DNA from 3 places in the Carboxydocella sp. JDF658 genome. Region 1 is predicted to be linked to each of the others. Evidence: a T-box and tRNA genes for the amino acid it is inferred to sense, from the RefSeq annotation. Region 1 holds a T-box; the other regions hold tRNA genes.
The links. A T-box is a leader RNA that pairs with one kind of tRNA and senses whether it is charged. The one in region 1 lies ahead of JDF658_RS07540 (valine--tRNA ligase), so its partner is inferred to be a tRNA-Val.
Positions count from the first base shown of each region.

Region 1 (6,514 bases):
ACACATTTTATCCCGTTTGCCGGTTCAGGTGGAAAAGCGGATGCTGAATCTGGCTGAGCTGAAACTGGAATATTGCCGGGCCTGTTACAAATGCCTGGAACCGGGGCAGAGCTGCCCCTTACCTGATGACCTTAATTTCGTGCTGGAGGAAATCCGCCAGGCTGATGCCATCGTGCTGGCAGTTCCGGTCTATTTCCTCGGTCCCCATGCTTCCTTGAAGGTATTTGCTGACCGCTTGCTGGGAGTGGGGGCCAACAGTGAACAATATGCAGGTAAGGCTTGTGTCACTATTACTACCTATGGCGCTCCCGGCTGGATGGGCTATGCCCAGGAAGTGGTGGATATGTTGCCCAAACTTTTCCGTTTCCAGCATGTAGGAAGCTTGCTGGTCCATGCCGCTTTGCCGGGAGAAGGATTGGCCAATCCGCAGGTAGTAGCGGAACTGGACCGGCTGGCCCGGGCTTTGCAAACAGGAGGAGAAGTTACCCGGGCGCCTTTTGCCTGTCCTGATTGCGGCAGTGGCTATGTTCGCCTGCAGCAGGCAGATGCTTTTCTTTGCCCGCTGTGCGGGAGCACCGGCACTGTAGGTCAGGCAGGGCTGGAGCTGGGAGAGTCCCGCCAGCAGAGCCGTTTTAGTCCTGAGGGGCTGAAGGAACATTTCAATCACTGGCTGGTGGAAATGAAACAGAAGTTCCTGCAAAACCGGGTTCAGCTAAAGGAAGTGCAAAAGCCCTACCGGGGACTGGACTGGTGGGTGCGGAAATAGAGGTACGAAGTTCGAGGTTTGAGATTAGAAATAAAGGAGGCCTTGTCTTTTGACAAGGCCTCCTTAAGCTAGGGTAAATGGTGTCTGGTTAAATAAATGCTGGGTTGTTGCTGCTTACATTTCATCTAAAGGAGACTGGACCAGAGTTGTGATGGTTGCTACGGCCTGTGCTGCGTCTTCACCACTAGCTTTCACTGTAAGAATATCACCGGGCCGGGCGGTTAAAGTAAGGATGCCCATCAGGCTGCGGGCATCTACCTCTTTTTCGCCTTTGGCCAGTCGGATATCGGCTTTAAAACGGCTGGCAGCCTGGATCAGTAATGCGGCTGGCCGCGCGTGCAAGCCGGTAGGATTTTTCACAGCGGCAGTTTGTTGAACCATGTCGACCCCTCCCTGCGTAGGTCTCACTATCTATCCCAACCATTCAAGGTGGAATATCTACCGTTCACCTTTATTTTACTACCATTCACCGACGTTTGACAAGGGGGTAAACGGAAAAAATTTTGGGGTAAACGGTTGTTTTTTGGGGGTGAACGGTTAAAATAATAAGTTGAGTGGTAATTACCAGCAAAGGAGGCAATCAGATTGGCTAATATACCTGTAGCACAATGGGCTATAATTGGCGGTTCCAGTACCAATTCCATCTCCTTTCCCCGGGACTTGCCCTGGCCGGGCCTGGAGATTATTGCGGAAGACCTGGTTTTTGCTACCCCCTGGGGCAGTTCACCGCCTTTTACCTATTTCCAGCTGGGGGAGAAAAAAGTGCTGACCTGCCGTATGCATGGCTGGCGGCGGGGAGTGAGCCGGGCTGATGCTTCGCGCCAGGTGTTCTGGGTCTTGCGGGAGGCTGGAGTACATACAGTGCTGGCCGAAGGAGGGGTGGGGTCAGTCAATCACCTCTTGCGGCCAGCGGATGTAGTAATACCCAATGATTATATCGACCAGTCCATGCGCAAGGATGTGGAACTGGATGGCCGTTATTTGCTGGTAATGCGGCAGGCCCTCTGTCCGGAATTGCGTCGACTACTGGTTCAGGCGGCGGAAAAATACGCAGCCGGACGGGTGTTTGATCGCTCTATCTATGCCTGTACTGATGGCCGTCATTTTGAAAGCCCGGCGGAAGTGCAGCTCTTAAAGCTGGCCGGGGCTGATGTGATTGGACAGAGCATCTGTCCGGAGGTGTATCTGGCCCGGGAGATTGGCGCCTGTTATGCCCGGGTGGATCTGGTGGTCAATTATGCGGAAGGAATTATCAAGGATTGGGAGCATGAAGAGCTAAAGGAGCTGTTCTACGGCCAGAGTCAGCGTATAGGCGCCATATTACTGGAAGCTCTGGCGGCAGCCCCTGCCGCCAGAGAGTGTGGTTGTGCTGATTTGCGCAAACCGACTTTGCTCAAGGAGATGCAAGGAGAGGAAAAGGATGTTTAATATCGTTCTGGTCGAGCCGGAAATACCCCAGAATACCGGCAATATTGCCCGTACCTGTGCTGCTACCGGCGCTAGCCTGCACCTGGTTCATCCCCTGGGGTTTTCCGTGGATGACCGTTCCTTGAAAAGGGCGGGCCTGGATTACTGGCACCTGCTGGATGTTCATCATTATGATAACCTGGAGCATTTCCTGGCTGTGCACGGGGGTAAAACCCTCTGGCTGGCTACCACCAAGGGCAGTGTCTGGCATACGGAAGTCAGCTATCGGCCGGGGGATTTTCTCCTCTTTGGCAAGGAAACCAAAGGGCTGCCGGCAGAATTGCTGGCAGCCCGTCCCCATCACCGCATTCGCCTGCCCATGCGGGAAGATGCCCGCAGTCTCAATCTTTCCAATGCGGTGGCGGTAGTAGTTTATGAAGCTTTGCGGCAAAACAATTTTGCCGGCTTAAAGTAATTAGCGTAACCAGCCCCAGCCCTGATAGATAAAGGTCAGGCTGATATAAATCAGGAAAAGACCGCAGATGCGGATAATCCAGGTATAAAGCCGCGGGCTCAGTAAACGCCGGCCATGGGTGAGAGCCAGAATTACCCCACCATACCAGACCAGGTCGGCAGCAATATGGCCGGTATAAAAAGCGCCTATCCCCCAGGGGCCTAGAGGCCGGCTGAGGGCTATATAGCTCATGCCGATGGTGGCCCACCAGAGCCAGAAATAAGGGCTGCTGGCGGAAGTTAAGGAGCCGGCCAGCCAGGGACTGAGTCTGACTCGGGCGCTGCTTTCCACCGTGGCGGCCAGTTCTGGATTAAGCTGGCTTTTCAGCATATCATAGCCCATCCAGGCCAGCACCAGGCCGCCGATAACGGCGATTATGCCTTTGACCAGTGTTTGTTCCAGCAGCTGGCCTACCCCCAGCAATAACCCTATTAACAGGGCCAGCTCCAGTAAAGCATGGCTGACCGGCAGGGCCAGGGCGGTACGCCAGCCCCGGCTCAGGCTTTCTTTGATTACCATGGTCAAGAGGGGACCGGGCATAATCGCTCCGGAAAAGCCGATCAGGAAGGAGGTTAGAAACAGTTCAGAGCTATTCATCGAATAATTCCTCCAGGTTAATGGCTAAATCGGGGAAAAGGCTGAAAGTAATGGTACCGCCAGTATAAACTTCTGGCTCACCATATTGGTAGTCCTCATTCAGCAGGTAACGGGTTAGCTTGCGGCTTTGAGGGTTGACAATCCAGTATTCTTTAACCTTAAACTGATGATAAAGGTGAAGTTTTTTCACATAATCCATGGCGGCATTGGAAGGGGATACTACTTCAATGATCAGATCCGGTGCACCTTCACAGCCGCGTTTGCTTAATTTGGCTGGGTCGCAGATTACCGTAAGGTCAGGCTGTACTACATCATTTTCGGAAAGATAAACATCAAAGGGAGAAAGATAAACCTCACAGGGACCGCCCTTTTTAGTTAAGTAATTACCGAGATTTAAAAAGAGTTTACCAATAATCTTCTGATGCTGCCGCGAAGGAGCCGGAACCATGGCATAAAAACGGCCCCCGATCAGTTCCACCCGTGCCCCTTCATCCAGGTCCAGATAATCTTGAACAGTATATAGCTTTTCCTGTTGCGGTTCCATTCTCATCCCTCCCTCATTTTCATTATACCCGTTTTGGGGTGTGTTGACAAAAGATTTCCTTTTTCATAAAATATTGTACATAATCAGGGAAAGGCAATGATGGGGAGGAGTAGGCGAGCCTACCTCGACAGAGAGGAAACCCGCAGGCTGAAAGGTTTCCGGGGGAATGCGCTGAAGGTCGCCCCAGAGCTCTGCTGTTGAAGAAAAGTAGACAGCAGCGGGTCTGCCCGTTACAGCTGCAGAGGGTTTCTCTGCTGTTCCGGCAGGGAAAAACTAAGGTGGTACCGCGGAAGCCTGGCTCTTTCGCCCTTAGGGGTGAAAGAGCCTTTTGTTTTTAGAACATATTCGTATAGAGGGGAGAGCAATTATGACCACTGCAACCAGAAGCGGCCAATTACCTACAACCTATAACCCCCAGGAAGTGGAAAGCAAATGGTATTCCCGCTGGGAGGAAAAGGGCTATTTTCATGCTGAGGTTGACAAAAACAAAGAGCCTTTCAGTATCGTGATGCCCCCGCCCAATGTGACCGGGGCTCTGCACATGGGCCATGCCCTGGATAACACCATGCAGGATATTCTCATCCGCTGGAAGCGGATGCAGGGTTACAATACCCTCTGGATGCCGGGCACTGACCATGCCGGAATTGCTACCCAGGCCAAAGTGGAGGAACAGCTGGCCAAAGAAGGTTTGTCCAAGTATGACCTGGGCCGGGAGAAATTTCTGGAACGGGTTTGGGACTGGAAAAATACTTATGGTGACCGCATTACCAAACAGTTGCGCCGCCTGGGGGCTTCCTGTGACTGGCAGCGGGAACGCTTTACTATGGATGAAGGCTGCTCTAAAGCGGTCAGGGATGTGTTTGTGGAGCTCTATAACAAAGGCCTCATTTACCGGGGCAGTTATATCATCAACTGGTGTCCCAAGTGCATGACCACCATTTCCGATATCGAAGTGGAGCACGAGGAGACAGCCGGCAAGCTCTATCACATTGCCTATCCGGTCAAGGATAGCCAGGAACGCATCATTGTAGCCACCACCCGCCCCGAAACCATGCTGGGGGACGTAGCCGTAGCCGTACATCCGGAAGATGAGCGCTATCGTCACCTGATCGGCAAAACCTTGATTCTGCCTATTCTGGGTCGGGAAATTCCGGTGATTGCTGACGAATATGTGGAAAAGGAATTTGGGACCGGGGCGGTGAAAATCACGCCAGCCCATGACCTGAATGACTTTGAAATTGGTCAGCGCCACCATTTGCCCCAGATTACTGTCATGACCAGAGAAGGTTTGATGAACGAAGAGGCCGGGCCTTACCAGGGGATGGAACGCTATGCCTGCCGGGCCCAGATAGTCAAAGATCTGGAAGCCCAGGGTTACCTGGTAAAAGTGGAAGACCATACCCATGCCGTTGGGCATTGCTACCGCTGTGATACTGTGATCGAACCCATGGTTTCACCCCAGTGGTTTGTCAAGATGAAGCCCCTGGCCGAACCTGCCATCAAGGTAGTGCAGGAAGGGAAACTGCGGTTTGTGCCGGAGCGTTTCACCAAAATCTACATCAACTGGCTGGAAAACATCAGGGACTGGTGCATTTCCCGCCAGCTCTGGTGGGGGCACCGCATTCCCGTCTGGTACTGTCAGGATTGTGGGGCAGAAATCTGTGCCAAGGAAAACCCCACCAGCTGTCCGCACTGTGGCAGCACTAACCTGGAACAGGACCCCGATGTGCTGGATACCTGGTTCAGCTCCGCCCTCTGGCCCTTTTCCACCATGGGCTGGCCGGAACAGACAGAGGAACTGGCCCATTTCTATCCCACTTCAGTGCTGGTCACCGGCCGGGATATCATTTTCTTCTGGGTGGCCCGCATGATTTTCATGGGTCTCGAGTTCATGCAGGAGCGGCCCTTCAAGGAAGTTCTCATCCATGGGCTGGTGCTGGATGCTCAGGGGCGGAAGATGTCCAAATCCCTGGGTAATGGGGTTGATCCCATAGATATCATTGACCAGTACGGAGCCGATACCCTGCGCTTTATGCTGATTACCGGCAATACCCCCGGTAATGACCTGCGCTTCCAGCAGGAACGCCTGGAAGGAACCCGGAATTTTGCCAACAAGATCTGGAATGCTGCCCGCTTTGCTCTGCTCAACCTGGGGGACTTCAAGCCGGAGGAAGTGCAGCCGGAATTGGCCCTGGCTGATCGCTGGATTCTCAGCCGCCTCAATCACACTATTGAGGAAGTAACCCGGCAGCTGGGTCGCTATGAACTGGGGGAAGCGGCCCGGGTTCTCTATGATTTCATCTGGAGTGAATTCTGTGACTGGTATATTGAATTGATCAAACCCCGGCTTTACGGGAAAGAAACCCCTGGCTCCCGGGCTACGGCCCAGTGGACCCTCTGGTATGTGTTGAGCCGGACCATGGAACTGTTACATCCTTTCATGCCCTTTATCACCGAGGAAATCTGGCAGGCTCTGCCCCATCAGGGCGAAACCATCATGCTGGCCCCCTGGCCGCAGGTTAAATCTGAATTCAACGCCCCGGATGCGGAGGCAGCTATGGAATTACTGATGGAAGCCATTCGGGCGGTGCGCAATGTCCGGGCGGAGATGAATGTACCCCCTTCCCGCCAGATTGCAGCCATCATGGCAGCCAACCGGCAGGAAAATCTGGCGGTGTTGCAGGCA
Region 1 covers NZ_BDLR01000038.1:26,130-32,643, forward strand. The annotation lists gene JDF658_RS07510 (flavodoxin family protein) at 1-766, shown strand, start outside; gene JDF658_RS07515 (HPr family phosphocarrier protein) at 881-1,147, opposite strand; gene JDF658_RS07520 (MTAP family purine nucleoside phosphorylase) at 1,346-2,194, shown strand; gene trmL (tRNA (uridine(34)/cytosine(34)/5-carboxymethylaminomethyluridine(34)-2'-O)-methyltransferase TrmL) at 2,187-2,648, shown strand; gene JDF658_RS07530 (LysE family transporter) at 2,649-3,284, opposite strand; gene JDF658_RS07535 (Uma2 family endonuclease) at 3,277-3,828, opposite strand; T-box leader at 3,916-4,142, shown strand; gene JDF658_RS07540 (valine--tRNA ligase) at 4,196-6,514, shown strand, end outside.

Region 2 (6,514 bases), on a different contig from region 1:
CCAAAGGCCATCTGAACCAGCTTGATTTGCCGGGCCAGCTGTTCATCATTGACCACAATCAGACCCGCCAGCAGGTCACTATGTCCCCCGATGTATTTGGTCGCACTGTGGATCACCACATCAATGCCTAACGCCAGGGGTTTTTGCAAATAAGGGGTAGCAAAGGTATTATCAATCAGGGTAATCAGCCCCTTTTCCCGGGCCAGCTGGCTCAAAGCCGCCAGGTCGGTAATCCGCATCAGGGGATTGCTGGGCGATTCCACAAAAATCCCTCTGGTATTGGGTTTTATCGCCTTTTTTACCTGTTCCAGATCGGTAGTATCCACAAAATCAAATTCCACCCCATAGCGGGCAAAGAATTTGGTCAAAATCCTGTAAGTACCACCATAACAATCTTCCGTCACCAGTACATGCTCCCCGGTCGCGAATAAACAGAGAGCTGTAGAGATAGCCGCCATCCCGGAGCTGAAAGCAAAACCGTATTTACCCCCTTCCAGTCTGGCAATAGCCTGTTCCAGAGCTTCCCGGGTAGGGTTCTGGCCCCGGCTGTATTCATAGGGTTTGCGAGCAGGCAATTCCTCCTGGTCAAAGGTACTGGTGAGATAAACAGGGACATTTACGGCACCTGTATGTTTATCACCCCGCGGACCCGCATGAACGTAAAGACTTTTTTCCTTTAAATCGCGTTCCATTTTCTATACCTCCCCGCCTAGAGCTTGTTCCAGATCTGCCAGCAAATCTTCCAGATGCTCCAGGCCAACTGATAAGCGCAACAAACAATCAGTAATACCCCTATTCCTTCTCTCTGTTTCCGGGATATCCGCATGGGTCTGGGTTTCAGGATAAGTCAACAGCGATTCTACTCCGCCTAAGCTTTCCGCAAACGAAATAAGTCTGATTTTGCTTAAGACCTCTAATGCCAGCTCCTTTGATTCCACTTCAAAAGACACCATAGCTCCTGGCCCGCTGGCCTGAGCAAAATGCCACTCTCTTCCCGGATGCTCTGCCAGGCCAGGATACCAGACTTTTCTTACCCTCGGGTGTTTATTTAAATAAGAAGCTATTCCGGCTGCATTTTGCTCCTGACGTTCCAGCCGTACCGCCAGAGTCTTCAGGCCGCGCAGCAACAACCAGCTATCCTGTGGTCCCAGTATAGCTCCGCAGGCATTCTGATAAAAATACACCCGTTCCGCCAGCTCAGGGTCCTTGACTGCGACCAGGCCTGCAATCAAATCATTGTGCCCACCCAGATATTTGCTGGCACTATGAATAACGATATCCGCCCCCAGCAATAGGGGACGCTGGCGCAGGGGAGTCATAAAAGTATTATCTACTAGCAATAATAATTGATGCCGCTGGCAGAATTGGGCCAGGCGGGATAATGGATAGATTTTCATCAACGGATTAGTAGGGGTTTCAATAAATACCGCCTTTACATCCTGACCTGCATAGTTTTCCCAGTCCGCCTCGCTGGTATTACTGAAATCCAGATAGGTAAAGGCCAGTCCGAGAGGACGCAGGATCTGTTCAAACAGACGATAGGTACCGCCATATAAATCATCACAAACCAGGATTCTATCTCCTGGCTTAAATATTTGAAAGACTGCTGTCAAAGCCGCCATGCCGGAACTAAAGGCAAAACCTCTACACCCGCCCTCTAAAGCGGCAATAGCTTCTTCCAGCACCTGCCGGGTAGGGTTGCCGGAACGGGAATAGTCAAAACCGGTAGATTGCCCTGGGGCAGGATGAGCAAAAGTGGCCGTTTGATAGATAGGCATGGTAATACTGCCTGTCCCCTGATCCTTGCGAACCCCTAGCTGAGCCAGAATAGTTTCCAGCTGCATTTCCTTCTACCTCCTCCATTTACTTTATCCTTTTGGATAAGAAAAAAACCTGCCCAAGGCAGGTCTTGTTTGCACAAAACCGCCTTATCTACAGGAATTGGCACCAGGACGCTGGTTTACCAGCCGGTTGCCGGGTTTCATCGGGCCAGTCCCTCCACCACTCTTGATAAGGTCGTCTTCTTAATTTTAAGTTTTCCCATCGGATTTGTCAATAAAAGTTTCTGCAAAAATTTTTTGTACCGAGGAATATTCCATTGTATTTCGGAGAAAATATAAGAATGTCGGGAATAAACTATTAAAATCGAATCTACTTGCCATTGCAGAGTGGGCCGGAATGCGATAAACTATCAAATGTCGCTGACGAGTTCGGTAACGGCCCCTTGGTCAAGTGGTCTAAGACACCGCCCTTTCACGGCGGTAACACGGGTTCGAATCCCGTAGGGGTCACCATCATGGGCGATTAGCTCAGCTGGGAGAGCACCTGCCTTACAAGCAGGGGGTCGGCAGTTCGATCCTGTCATCGCCCACCATACGCGGAGCAGTGGTCTAGCCTGGTCTAGGATGCCTGCCTGTCACGCAGGAGGTCGCGGGTTCGAATCCCGTCTGCTCCGCCATCTCCGCTGGGGTGTAGCCAAGCGGTAAGGCAGCGGACTTTGACTCCGCCATGCGTTGGTTCGAATCCAGCCACCCCAGCCATTTCCAATGTGAGCCATTAGCTCAGTAGGTAGAGCACCTGACTTTTAATCAGGGTGTCGCTGGTTCGAGTCCAGCATGGCTCACCACTATTCGAAGTTCGAGGTGCGAGGTTCGAAATCGTCAGCTTGCTCATTGAGCTTGATTAGAAACGAGCAGTACAAGGAAGCTGGAGCGAGGCACCGGAGGCGTACTGGAGGTACGTCGAGGATGCCGCAGCGACAGCTGACGCAGTAATGCGAAGTTTATAATCAAGCGAACTATATAATGCGGAAGTGGCTCAGTGGTAGAGCATCGCCTTGCCAAGGCGAGGGTCGCGGGTTCGAATCCCGTCTTCCGCTCCATACAACATGCGCCCGTAGCTCAGCTGGATAGAGTAACAGACTACGAATCTGGTGGTCGCAGGTTCGAATCCTGCCGGGCGCGCCATTTATGTAGGGGAGTAGCTCAATTGGTAGAGCGGCGGTCTCCAAAACCGTAGGTTGCGGGTTCGAGTCCTGTCTCCCCTGCCATTTATTTTATTTGCATATAGACTGCGCCCGTAGCTCAGCTGGATAGAGCATCTGCCTTCTAAGCAGAGTGTCGCAGGTTCGAGTCCTGCCGGGCGCGCCATTTATTTATGGTGACCGTCGCCAAGTGGTTAAGGCACAGGGTTGTGGCCCCTGCATGCGTGGGTTCGACTCCCATCGGTCACCCCATATACGAAGTTCGAGGTTCGAAGTTGGAGGTTCGAACCTTTTTAATGCGAATCCTAAAGCCCCCATCCGCAGGGATGGGGGCTGTTATTTTTCATTAGAGTTGTACGCCAGGTAAGACTTCGGTCAAAGGTGTATAGGGCAGATCCAGAGCCTCAGCTACTGCCTGATAGGTCAGCTTACCATCGACAGTATTAACTCCACGGGCCAGAGGCTTGCTTTCCCGTACAGCTTTTTCCCAGCCTTTGTTGGCCAGTTCCAGAGCATACGGCAAGGTAACATTGGTCAGGGCAAAAGTAGAAGTTCGGGCCACAGCACCAGGCATGTTAGCTACAGCATAGTGAATCACACCGTGTTTTTCGTAAACCGGATCACTGTGAGTTGTTACCCGGTCAATAGTTTCTACTGAACCACCCTGGTCAATGGCTACGTCGACGATTACGGAACCGGGTTTCATTTGCTTGACCATTTCTTCGGTAACCAGTTTGGGCGCCCTTGCTCCCGGAATCAGAACCGCCCCGATGAGCAGGTCAGCAAAACGCACAGCCCGTTCGATGTTGTAGGAGTTAGACATCAGGGTTTTAATGCGGCCACCGAAAATATCATCCAGGTAACGGAGACGGTCAGCGCTCTTGTCGATGATGGTTACCTGAGCACCCATACCCATAGCCATCTTGGCAGCATTGGTACCTACCACACCGCCACCGATAATCACTACATCAGCAGCAGGTACCCCGGGCACACCGCCCAGCAGGATACCCTTGCCACCCTGGGGTTTTTCAAGGAAACGGGCACCGATTTGCACTGCCATCCGGCCGGCCACTTCAGACATGGGAGTCAAGAGGGGCAGGGTGTGGTTGTCCAGCTCAACGGTTTCGTAAGCAATGCCCACTACCTTCTTGGCCAGCAGGGCCCGGGTCAGTTCCGGTTCGGGAGCCAGATGCAGATAGGTGAACAAAACCTGGCCTTCTTTGAAAAGGTCATATTCCTGCGGCAGGGGCTCTTTTACCTTCATAATCATATCGGCAGCAGCAAATACTTCCTGAGGAGTGGCCAGAATTTCCGCCCCAGCAGCAATGTATTCTTCGTTGCTAATACCGCTGCCTACACCGGCATTGTTTTCAATTACTACCTTATGCCCGGCAGCTACCATTGCCTGAACACCTGCCGGAGTAATAGCAACCCGGTTTTCATTATTTTTAATCTCTCTGGGTACACCAATAATCATAAAAAACATACCTCCCTTGAATTTCTGCACCATCTACTATTGCAAAAATTGTGCCGATTTGTCGAATAGCTTATTAATAAGGTTCCCGGTTTCCATTCTTTTATTTTGGCAATATTAGTTTCCAATTATGGCAACGAAAATTGCCGATGGCAAGATTAGTTGCCATCGGCCAGCTGATATTTCTTGATTTTATTTTGCAAGGCAGTGTGAGATAGCCCTAGCGCTTTAGCCGCCTGGCGCCCACTTTTATACCGACTGAGGGCCTGACGAATAACTTCTTTCTCCACTTCAGCAACAATTTCAGCCAAAGTGCGCATTTCCCCAAAATTGTTTCTGGGAAGGGTTGAGCGCACTTCCTGATTTCTTTCCAGGAGTATATGCTGTTCCTGCAGACGCGGCCCCGCTGCCAGATTCATAGCCCTTTCAATTACATTTTCCAGCTCGCGGATATTGCCTGGCCAGTCATAACTCTCCAGCCGCTTCAGAGCCTGAGGTTCAATGCCCTGGACATTTTTGTCCAGGCGCTGGTTAAACTTTTCAATAAAGCTTTTCACCAGACCGGGGATATCTTCTTTTCTCTCGCGCAAGGGGGGCAAATATAGAGGGACAACATTTAAACGGTAGTAAAGGTCTTCCCGAAAACGTCCATTTCCAATCATTTCCTCCAGGTTGCGATGGGTAGCACAGATGATGCGGACATCTACCGGGATTTCCTCTTGCTCCCCAATTCTTCTCACTCTCCCTTCCTGCAATACTCGCAAAAGCTTGGCCTGCAGATGGGGAGATAGTTCACCGATTTCATCAAGAAAAAGGGTACCCTGATGTGCAAATTCGAATAGCCCCTGTTTACCGCCTTTTTTGGCCCCGGTAAAAGCTCCTTCGCCATAGCCAAACAATTCCGCCTCCAGCAGGGAGTCAGGCAGGGCAGCGCAGTTAATGGGGACAAAGGGCTTGCCCCGCCGCCGGCTGGCCATGTGGATGGCCCGGGCCAGCAGTTCCTTCCCCGTACCGCTCTCTCCCCTGATTAAGATAGTGGAATTGCCTCTGGCTACGGTCTGCGCCAAATCGATTAGGGGGCGCAAGGAGGGACTGGTCTTGAGAATATCTGCAAAAGTGGTCATTGGCGGCTGGGTTACCGAGTAAACCAGCTGTCTGACCTCACTCATATCCTTGATACTGGCTACCACCCCGATAACACGGCCCTTTTCATCTTTAATCGGACGCCCGGTAGTCAGGAAGTGCAATCTCCCCCGCCTGGTATTGAGAATCATTTCTTTATGGGAATAGGGCTGCCCATCCTGCAAGCATTTGAGCATGGGAATATCCGGGCTTAAAATTTCCGCTACCGGTCGGCCCAGAGCTTCCTGCCGCTTAATGCGGAAAATAGTTTCCGCTACCGGATTAATGGTTACGATTTTGCTCTCCTGATCGATAGCCAGAATACCATCACTGATGGAATCCAGCAAGGCCTGTAAGTGCCATTCCCGTTCCTGGTGGGGCATGCGCTCAATCAGTTCGACGTCCTTGACTCCTTCCACCTTATGCAATAGCAGGTTAATCCGGCTGAAATCCAGGCCCGTCGGCAGTTCCGCTTCCATAAACATAACATTGGGGGAAAGTTCAAGAGTAATGATGTTAACTTGTTGCAGGGAAAGCTCCCTGGCTATATCAGACAAAATCCCTACCCGATCCTGGTAGACAATGCGAAATCGCAGTATAGCCATAATTCCCCTCCTAGCAGGGTCGGCGATACTCTTCCGGCAATTCGGCAAGATAATTTAAAGCAAAGGCATCTTTAGGATTAAATTCCAGTGCCTTGTAGAAACATTTGGCAGCATCCTCCAACTGACCCCGCTTCTGATACACCAGGCCCAGGTTTGTCCATAAACCAGCATCCTTAGGTTGTTTAGCAATAGCCAACCAGAGATAATCTGCTGCTTTTTCCAGTTCTCCCTGGACAAAAAGACACATAGCCAGCTCATTGTAAGCGGAAATGAACCAGGGAGCCTGTTTTACTGTTTCGCTTAAAACAGCAATCGCTTTATCATATTCCT
Region 2 covers NZ_BDLR01000034.1:21,292-27,805, reverse strand. The annotation lists gene JDF658_RS07025 (PLP-dependent aspartate aminotransferase family protein) at 1-692, opposite strand, end outside; gene JDF658_RS07020 (PLP-dependent aspartate aminotransferase family protein) at 696-1,844, opposite strand; SAM riboswitch class I at 1,926-2,017, opposite strand; tRNA gene JDF658_RS07015 (tRNA-Glu) at 2,219-2,294, shown strand; tRNA gene JDF658_RS07010 (tRNA-Val) at 2,299-2,374, shown strand; tRNA gene JDF658_RS07005 (tRNA-Asp) at 2,380-2,458, shown strand; tRNA gene JDF658_RS07000 (tRNA-Gln) at 2,466-2,540, shown strand; tRNA gene JDF658_RS06995 (tRNA-Lys) at 2,551-2,626, shown strand; tRNA gene JDF658_RS06990 (tRNA-Gly) at 2,807-2,881, shown strand; tRNA gene JDF658_RS06985 (tRNA-Arg) at 2,890-2,966, shown strand; tRNA gene JDF658_RS06980 (tRNA-Trp) at 2,974-3,049, shown strand; tRNA gene JDF658_RS06975 (tRNA-Arg) at 3,073-3,149, shown strand; tRNA gene JDF658_RS06970 (tRNA-His) at 3,160-3,235, shown strand; gene ald (alanine dehydrogenase) at 3,330-4,460, opposite strand; gene JDF658_RS06960 (sigma-54-dependent Fis family transcriptional regulator) at 4,616-6,184, opposite strand; gene JDF658_RS06955 (tetratricopeptide repeat protein) at 6,195-6,514, opposite strand, start outside.
Region 2: it has a tRNA-Val gene. The T-box ahead of JDF658_RS07540 (valine--tRNA ligase) is inferred to sense a tRNA for this amino acid. The anticodon was not compared.

Region 3 (6,514 bases), on a different contig from region 1:
CCAGTCCTTTTTCGATGTAGTAGGCAGGACCGCCCCGGTATTGGCCATCTTTCTCTACTTTATAAATCTGGGCCAGAGCTGATTCCACGAAAGCCGAGCCGGCACCCAGGAAGGCGATGGCCCACATCCAGAAAACTGCACCAGGCCCACCATAAGCGATGGCGGTAGCAACCCCGGCGATATTGCCGGTACCAACCCGGCCAGAAACGGAGAGAGCAAAGGCCTGGAAAGAAGATACCCCTTGTTCGGAGCTGCCACCACCAAGGAGCAATTTCACCATGTCCTTGATGTGACGGACCTGGAAGAAGCGCATGCGCAGGGAGAAATAGATGCCTGCTCCCAGGCAGAGGTAGATGAGGGCTTTGCTCCAGACATAGCTGTTGAGCAAGTCGACTAGTTGTGCCATAAAAAGCCTCCTTTTTTGATATGTATTGTGCAACAACCATGGACATAGTAACATAATTTTCGGAAAAATTCAATAACTTGTTTCCGGGAATACACCATACACGGACAATTATTAAGATAAAAAATAAAAAGGCCTTTAATGGCCTTTTAAAAATTTTCCAGTTCCTTCAACCATAAGTTAACCTGGGCGTCACTGGGCATACGCCAGTCGGCCCGGGGGGAGAGGGAGACCGAACCCACCTTGGGTCCATCAGGCAAACAAGAGCGCTTAAATTGCTGACTGAAAAAACGGCGATAAAAGACTTTTAGCCACTTGCGGATTTCATCTCCAGCATACCTACCAGTAAAAGCCTGATCAGCCAGGAAAGCGATTTTCCGTGGCGGCAGATTAAAACGAACTAGATAGTAAAGGAAAAAATCATGGAGTTCATAGGGTCCGACGATGTCTTCTGTTTTTTGCTGGATATTGCCACTGGCATCAGGAGGCAGTAGCTCCGGACTGATGGGAGTGGCCAGAATGCGATGTAAACAGGCGGCGGTGGCGGGGTCGGCAGCATGTTCGGCCACCCATTCCACCAGGTATTTGACCAGGGTCTTGGGCACCCCGGCATTGACAGCATAATGACTCATATGGTCCCCGTTATAGGTAGCCCAGCCCAGAGCCAGTTCTGACAAATCCCCTGTCCCGACTACCAGCCCTCCGTGCTGATTAGCTAAATCCATCAGGATCTGAGTGCGTTCGCGCGCCTGAACATTTTCATAGGTAATATCATGCCGGGCTGGATCGTGCCCGATATCCTGAAAGTGCTGCAAACAAGCGGGTTTAATATCGATTTCCTTACAGGTTACCGCCAGAGCCTGCATTAACTGCAGGGCATTGGTATAGGTTGTATCAGTTGTACCAAAACCGGGCATAGTGACCGCCAGGACTTGTTCGCGGGGATAACCCAGCAAATCAAAGGCCTGGCAGGTAACCAGCAGAGCCAGGGTGGAATCAAGGCCACCGGAGATACCAAGGACAGCGGTTTTGGCGCCGGTATGCTCCAGGCGCCTGGCCAAACCAGCCACTTGAATTTGGAAAATCTCCTGACAGCGCCGGTCCCTGGCGCCGCTATCCTGGGGAATGAAGGGATGAGGAGAGATATGGCGCCGTAAGGGTTGACTGGTATAATCATAATCCCGGTAATACTGAATTTCTACCTGGCGGGCTGGTACCGGCGGAGTCACCAGTTGACAGCTGTCAGCAAAGGTTTTATTGGCTAAGCGCTCTAAATTCAGGCGTTCCACATCAATTTCTGACCAGAGTAACAGGTTATCCCGCTGGAAACGGGGAGCAGAGGCTAAAATCACCCCATTTTCAGCCAGCAGGCAATCACCGCCGAAAACGGTATCGGTGGTGGACTCGTGCACGCCGGCAGAAACGTAGAGATAACCGGCCAGGCAGCGGGCACTTTGCTGCTGGATGAGCTCCCGGCGATAATCGGCTTTGGCTACCAGTTCATTGCTGGCTGAGAGATTGATGAGTAAATTGGCCCCCTGAACGGCCAGAAATGAACTGGGCGGGATAACGGCCCAGAGGTCTTCGCAAATTTCCACACCCAGAGTATAGCCTAACTGGGGAGAGTGAAATAAAAGCTGTCCAAAAGGAACAGGGTATCCTGGCGTTAGTTCTACATTGGACAGTTCCCTAATCAACTCCTGACCGGAAGAAAACCAGCGTTTCTCATAAAATTCCTTCTGATTGGCCAGATAGATCTTGGGGACAATCCCCAGGATCTCGCCCCGTTGCAGGACAGCAGCGCAATTGAACAGGCGGTGCTTGATGACTAGAGGCAAACCAACTACAACCACTACCTCGTTGGTCCTGGTAGCCTGGGCCAGAGCCAGGAGGGCTTGTCTGGCTTTATCCTGCAACAGGCCCTGCAGGAAAAGATCGCCACAGGTATAACCGGTAAGACACAGCTCCGGAAAAGCCAGCACGGCCAGGTTATTCTGATCGGCCGCCTGGATTAACTGAATTATTTGCTGCAGGTTATAATCGATGTCAGCCACTTTCAAACGGGGCACAGCTGCCCCGACTCGGACAAAGCCAAAGGTATGCATTTCAACCATCCTTTTTACCAAAATCACAATTCAATTTTACTCTTTTTTTTAGGGGCTGACAAATGTAAAAGAAATGACTGCCTGATACTCACGCTGGCGCAAGGTGTACCATTGGGACAACTCTGTTTTAAAGCTCAAAATTAATCCTAACAAATCAGAGCATCTACTTGTTCGGCAAGGGTGAAAGAGGTTTTCCAGACCCTTGCAGGCAGATCCTGTTTTTGTACCGGTAACTTAAAAGTCCGGACCAGTTTTTCAAATTTTTGATCCAGCCAGGGTGGTGTCCAGGCGCCCGAACGACAAATATGAATGGCTGAGAGCGGGAGCGGTGATGGAAGAAGAAAGGGGCTGGTGTAACCTATGGGGAAAGTACGATTTTGTTCGCTAAACCAGCCCGGGTCTTCTAAGGTGTGGGGGCTGTAAACAATGGTTGCCCGCTTAATAATTTTTTCCTGCAATAACTTCCCCAGCCAGTTGGCGCAATTGACTTCATAATCCAGGGAAGCCAGCCCGCCATATCCTAAATCGGCATGGGTATCAAAAAGGATCACATACTCGATATCCATTTCTCTGGCCAGTTCGTAAGAATATTTATGAGAATCGGTCACAAGCAAGAGTGCATCAGGGGAATAAGAAAAATATTTTTGCAGATAGCAGGGAAAAAGATAATAGAAAGGGATAACGTCCACAGTTTTGCTTAAATCCTCGCCCTGGCGTTTGGCTACCAGATACCGCTTATACCAGAGTTGATTCTGGTTGCGGACGCTTTCCCGCAAGGATACCTGCCATTCCGGCCGGGCAGGCACAAAAAAATCCCAGTCAATACTTAAAAGAATTCCAGCCATAGCTATCACCTTTCAAGTATTAAAAGGGATTAATTGTCTATTTCCATTATACTGTGACTGCACAGAAAAATAAATAGCAGTACTATGAAACAAAAAACCGCTAATCAGGTTCGAACCTGAACTAGCGGTTTTCATCATACTTATGGTGGGCGATACAGGACTTGAACCTGTGACCTCTTGCATGTCAAGCAAGCGCTCTGACCAACTGAGCTAATCGCCCGTGTTTGGTTGCGGGGGAGGGACTTGAACCCTCGACCTTCGGGTTATGAGCCCGACGAGCTACCAACTGCTCTACCCCGCGTTGATAGTGGAGCGGGTGATGGGAATCGAACCCACGCAACCAGCTTGGAAGGCTGGGGCTCTACCACTGAGCTACACCCGCATTTTAAACTGGCGGAGAAGGTGGGATTCGAACCCACGCGGGACTTGCGCCCCCTACAGCATTTCCAGTGCTGCCTCTTGATCCACTTGAGTACTTCTCCGTGCTAAACTGGAGCCACTAACCGGGATTGAACCGGTGACCTCATCCTTACCAAGGATGCGCTCTACCTACTGAGCTATAGTGGCAAGCTGATGGTGCGCCCGGTAGGAATCGAACCTACGCACCAGGTTCCGGAGACCTGCGCTCTATCCACTGAGCTACGGGCGCCTGGAGCGGAAGACGGGATTCGAACCCGCGACCCTCGCCTTGGCAAGGCGATGCTCTACCACTGAGCCACTTCCGCATAATGCCCACAATTGGTGCGGGTGGAGGGACTTGAACCCCCACGGTTTCCCGCTGGAACCTAAATCCAGTGCGTCTGCCAATTCCGCCACACCCGCGCGGATAATGGTGAGCCATGCTGGACTCGAACCAGCGACACCCTGATTAAAAGTCAGGTGCTCTACCGACTGAGCTAATGGCTCATGAAACAATGGCTGGGGTGGCTGGATTCGAACCAACGCATGGCGGAGTCAAAGTCCGCTGCCTTACCACTTGGCTACACCCCAGCGAAATGGTGGAGGAGGTAGGATTCGAACCTACGAAGGCGTCAGCCGGCAGATTTACAGTCTGCTCCCTTTGACCACTCGGGAACTCCTCCATAGATATTCTGGAGCCGGCGACAGGACTTGAACCCGCAACCTACTGATTACAAGTCAGTTGCTCTACCAGTTGAGCTACGCCGGCAGGCTGGTGACCCCTACGGGATTCGAACCCGTGTTACCGCCGTGAAAGGGCGGTGTCTTAGACCACTTGACCAAGGGGCCATATGCACTTCTGTATTTTACACAACCATTCCGTGTTTGTCAACACTTTTTCTTGCATTATATCCTGGAATTGCGATGGTCGGGGCGACAGGATTCGAACCTGCGACCCCCTGCTCCCAAGGCAGGTGCGCTACCAAGCTGCGCTACGCCCCGTCGCAAAGAATATGATACACCGATATGCCCATGTTGTCAACAAAAAAATTTGTCGAATAAATTCGAAGGAAAATTTAAAAAATTGAAGGACAATAAGCAGGATTTTTGCAACCGAAGAAGAATAATATACGTACAAAGTTTCACAAACAAGCGGCGCCGCGAATGTGAAATTGGCCACAATCTCCTGCAGCGGTTATGGTTGGGAGAGGCGGTAAGTCAGCGAAGATTTACTGCCGGGGAGGGAAGTGAGTTTTGTATGGGCAATGTCAATTGTCAGTGTGGTAAACTGATCTGTCAGGTTGTGGATAATACCTTGATCATTAAATGTCGTCGTTGCAAAAGGTTTATTCTAATCCGTTTAAATGAAATGCGTACCAAACCTGTTATTCATTTTAAAACTTCATAGTGATTCTAGAGTCCAGAGACCTTTGAGTCCGGAGACCGGCAGGAGTTCCTGACAGGAACTCCTGACCGGTCTTTTTCTTTGGCGAAGGAGGTGAAAGGTGTGGCAGGTATTATTCCCCACAAGGAAGGGGCGGAAGTAAGTCATTTAATGGCTGATGTTCGTTGTATGTGTGGCAAAATCGTTGCACAAAGGGCACGTACCAAAATCTACATTAAATGCAGACATTGCAAGCGCTTCATTATCATCGATACTAGGGAAGATTGCAGTAACTGGGAAACCAAATACCGTTAAACCCAGTCCGGAGACTTTCAAGTCCTGAGACCGGTAGCTGGCCGGGCCTCAGGGAGGTTCGGTTTTTTTGTGGAGGAGGGTTGTCCAATGTTAACTTTGCTGGGAATTGGTGCACTTCTTTCACTGGTGTTTGGTTTTAGCTCAGGCGGATATGTAGCGTTCTATGTGTTGCCTGCTGGCAATGGAGTGGTAAGGTCTCTGTTAACCATGTTCCTGGGGGTGCTCATTTCGGCAATAACTTTTGTGCTGGCCGTCAGTCTGGTCTGGCCGGCGGTGATGTAAGGGGGGATTGAGCATGTTAAAGGCTGTATTAATAACGCTGGGGGTATTATGTTTGCTTTTTTCTCTGGCAGTGAGTGCTTATGTTACCCTTTATAAGGTTAAAACCAGAAATGTTTCGGGTATGCTCCTGTTTGTTTTACTGACCCTGGTGATCTGGATAGGAGCTATTTCCGTTGCTGTAGCAGGGGTTATGGTGCATCCGTGAGACGGGTACTGATAAGGAGGCGAAATAATGAAAAAAGCAATGAGCCCGTTGAGGCTGACCTTACTGATATTAATGGGGCTGTTCCTCTGCTGGTTTAAACAGGGGACGGCTTTTGGAGCTGAAGAACAATTTGCTGCCAAACTGGCGGAAAATCGCCGCTTCAATGAAGGCTGTCTGCGCTGCCATGGCGCCATCGGGCTGAAAACCAAAATGGATGGCAAAATAGTCAGTCTTTATGTTGATGAAGGGGAATATCTGGTTTCCCAGCATGGAACCAATCGCTGTACCACCTGTCATCGGGATATTACTGATTATCCCCATACCGGGGCCCTGACCGGGGAAAAAATGCGAGTAGCTATTGATAATAATTGCCGGGACTGTCATAAGGATGTAACTGCGGTATACAGCAACAGTGTGCATAACGGGAAGGTGCGGTGCAGTGCCTGTCATGGGGTGCACAATATCCGCAAAAAAGAAGACGCCCTGGCGCTGGTAGCCAAACAGCAAATCCCCCATACCTGTACTGCGGCAGGATGTCACAGTGGGCGGATCAAGGAGTCCTATGAAGAGAGCTTC
Region 3 covers NZ_BDLR01000037.1:11,748-18,261, reverse strand. The annotation lists gene JDF658_RS07380 (sodium:alanine symporter family protein) at 1-406, opposite strand, end outside; gene JDF658_RS07375 (NAD(+) synthase) at 553-2,508, opposite strand; gene JDF658_RS07370 (hypothetical protein) at 2,655-3,353, opposite strand; tRNA gene JDF658_RS07365 (tRNA-Val) at 3,497-3,573, opposite strand; tRNA gene JDF658_RS07360 (tRNA-Met) at 3,579-3,654, opposite strand; tRNA gene JDF658_RS07355 (tRNA-Gly) at 3,662-3,735, opposite strand; tRNA gene JDF658_RS07350 (tRNA-Ser) at 3,745-3,835, opposite strand; tRNA gene JDF658_RS07345 (tRNA-Thr) at 3,845-3,920, opposite strand; tRNA gene JDF658_RS07340 (tRNA-Arg) at 3,928-4,002, opposite strand; tRNA gene JDF658_RS07335 (tRNA-Gly) at 4,004-4,078, opposite strand; tRNA gene JDF658_RS07330 (tRNA-Leu) at 4,093-4,175, opposite strand; tRNA gene JDF658_RS07325 (tRNA-Lys) at 4,184-4,259, opposite strand; tRNA gene JDF658_RS07320 (tRNA-Gln) at 4,269-4,343, opposite strand; tRNA gene JDF658_RS07315 (tRNA-Tyr) at 4,350-4,435, opposite strand; tRNA gene JDF658_RS07310 (tRNA-Thr) at 4,446-4,521, opposite strand; tRNA gene JDF658_RS07305 (tRNA-Glu) at 4,526-4,601, opposite strand; tRNA gene JDF658_RS07300 (tRNA-Pro) at 4,678-4,754, opposite strand; gene JDF658_RS07295 (hypothetical protein) at 5,260-5,451, shown strand; gene JDF658_RS07290 (hypothetical protein) at 5,539-5,733, shown strand; gene JDF658_RS07285 (hypothetical protein) at 5,747-5,938, shown strand; gene JDF658_RS14790 (cytochrome c3 family protein) at 5,966-6,514, shown strand, end outside.
Region 3: it has a tRNA-Val gene. The T-box ahead of JDF658_RS07540 (valine--tRNA ligase) is inferred to sense a tRNA for this amino acid. The anticodon was not compared.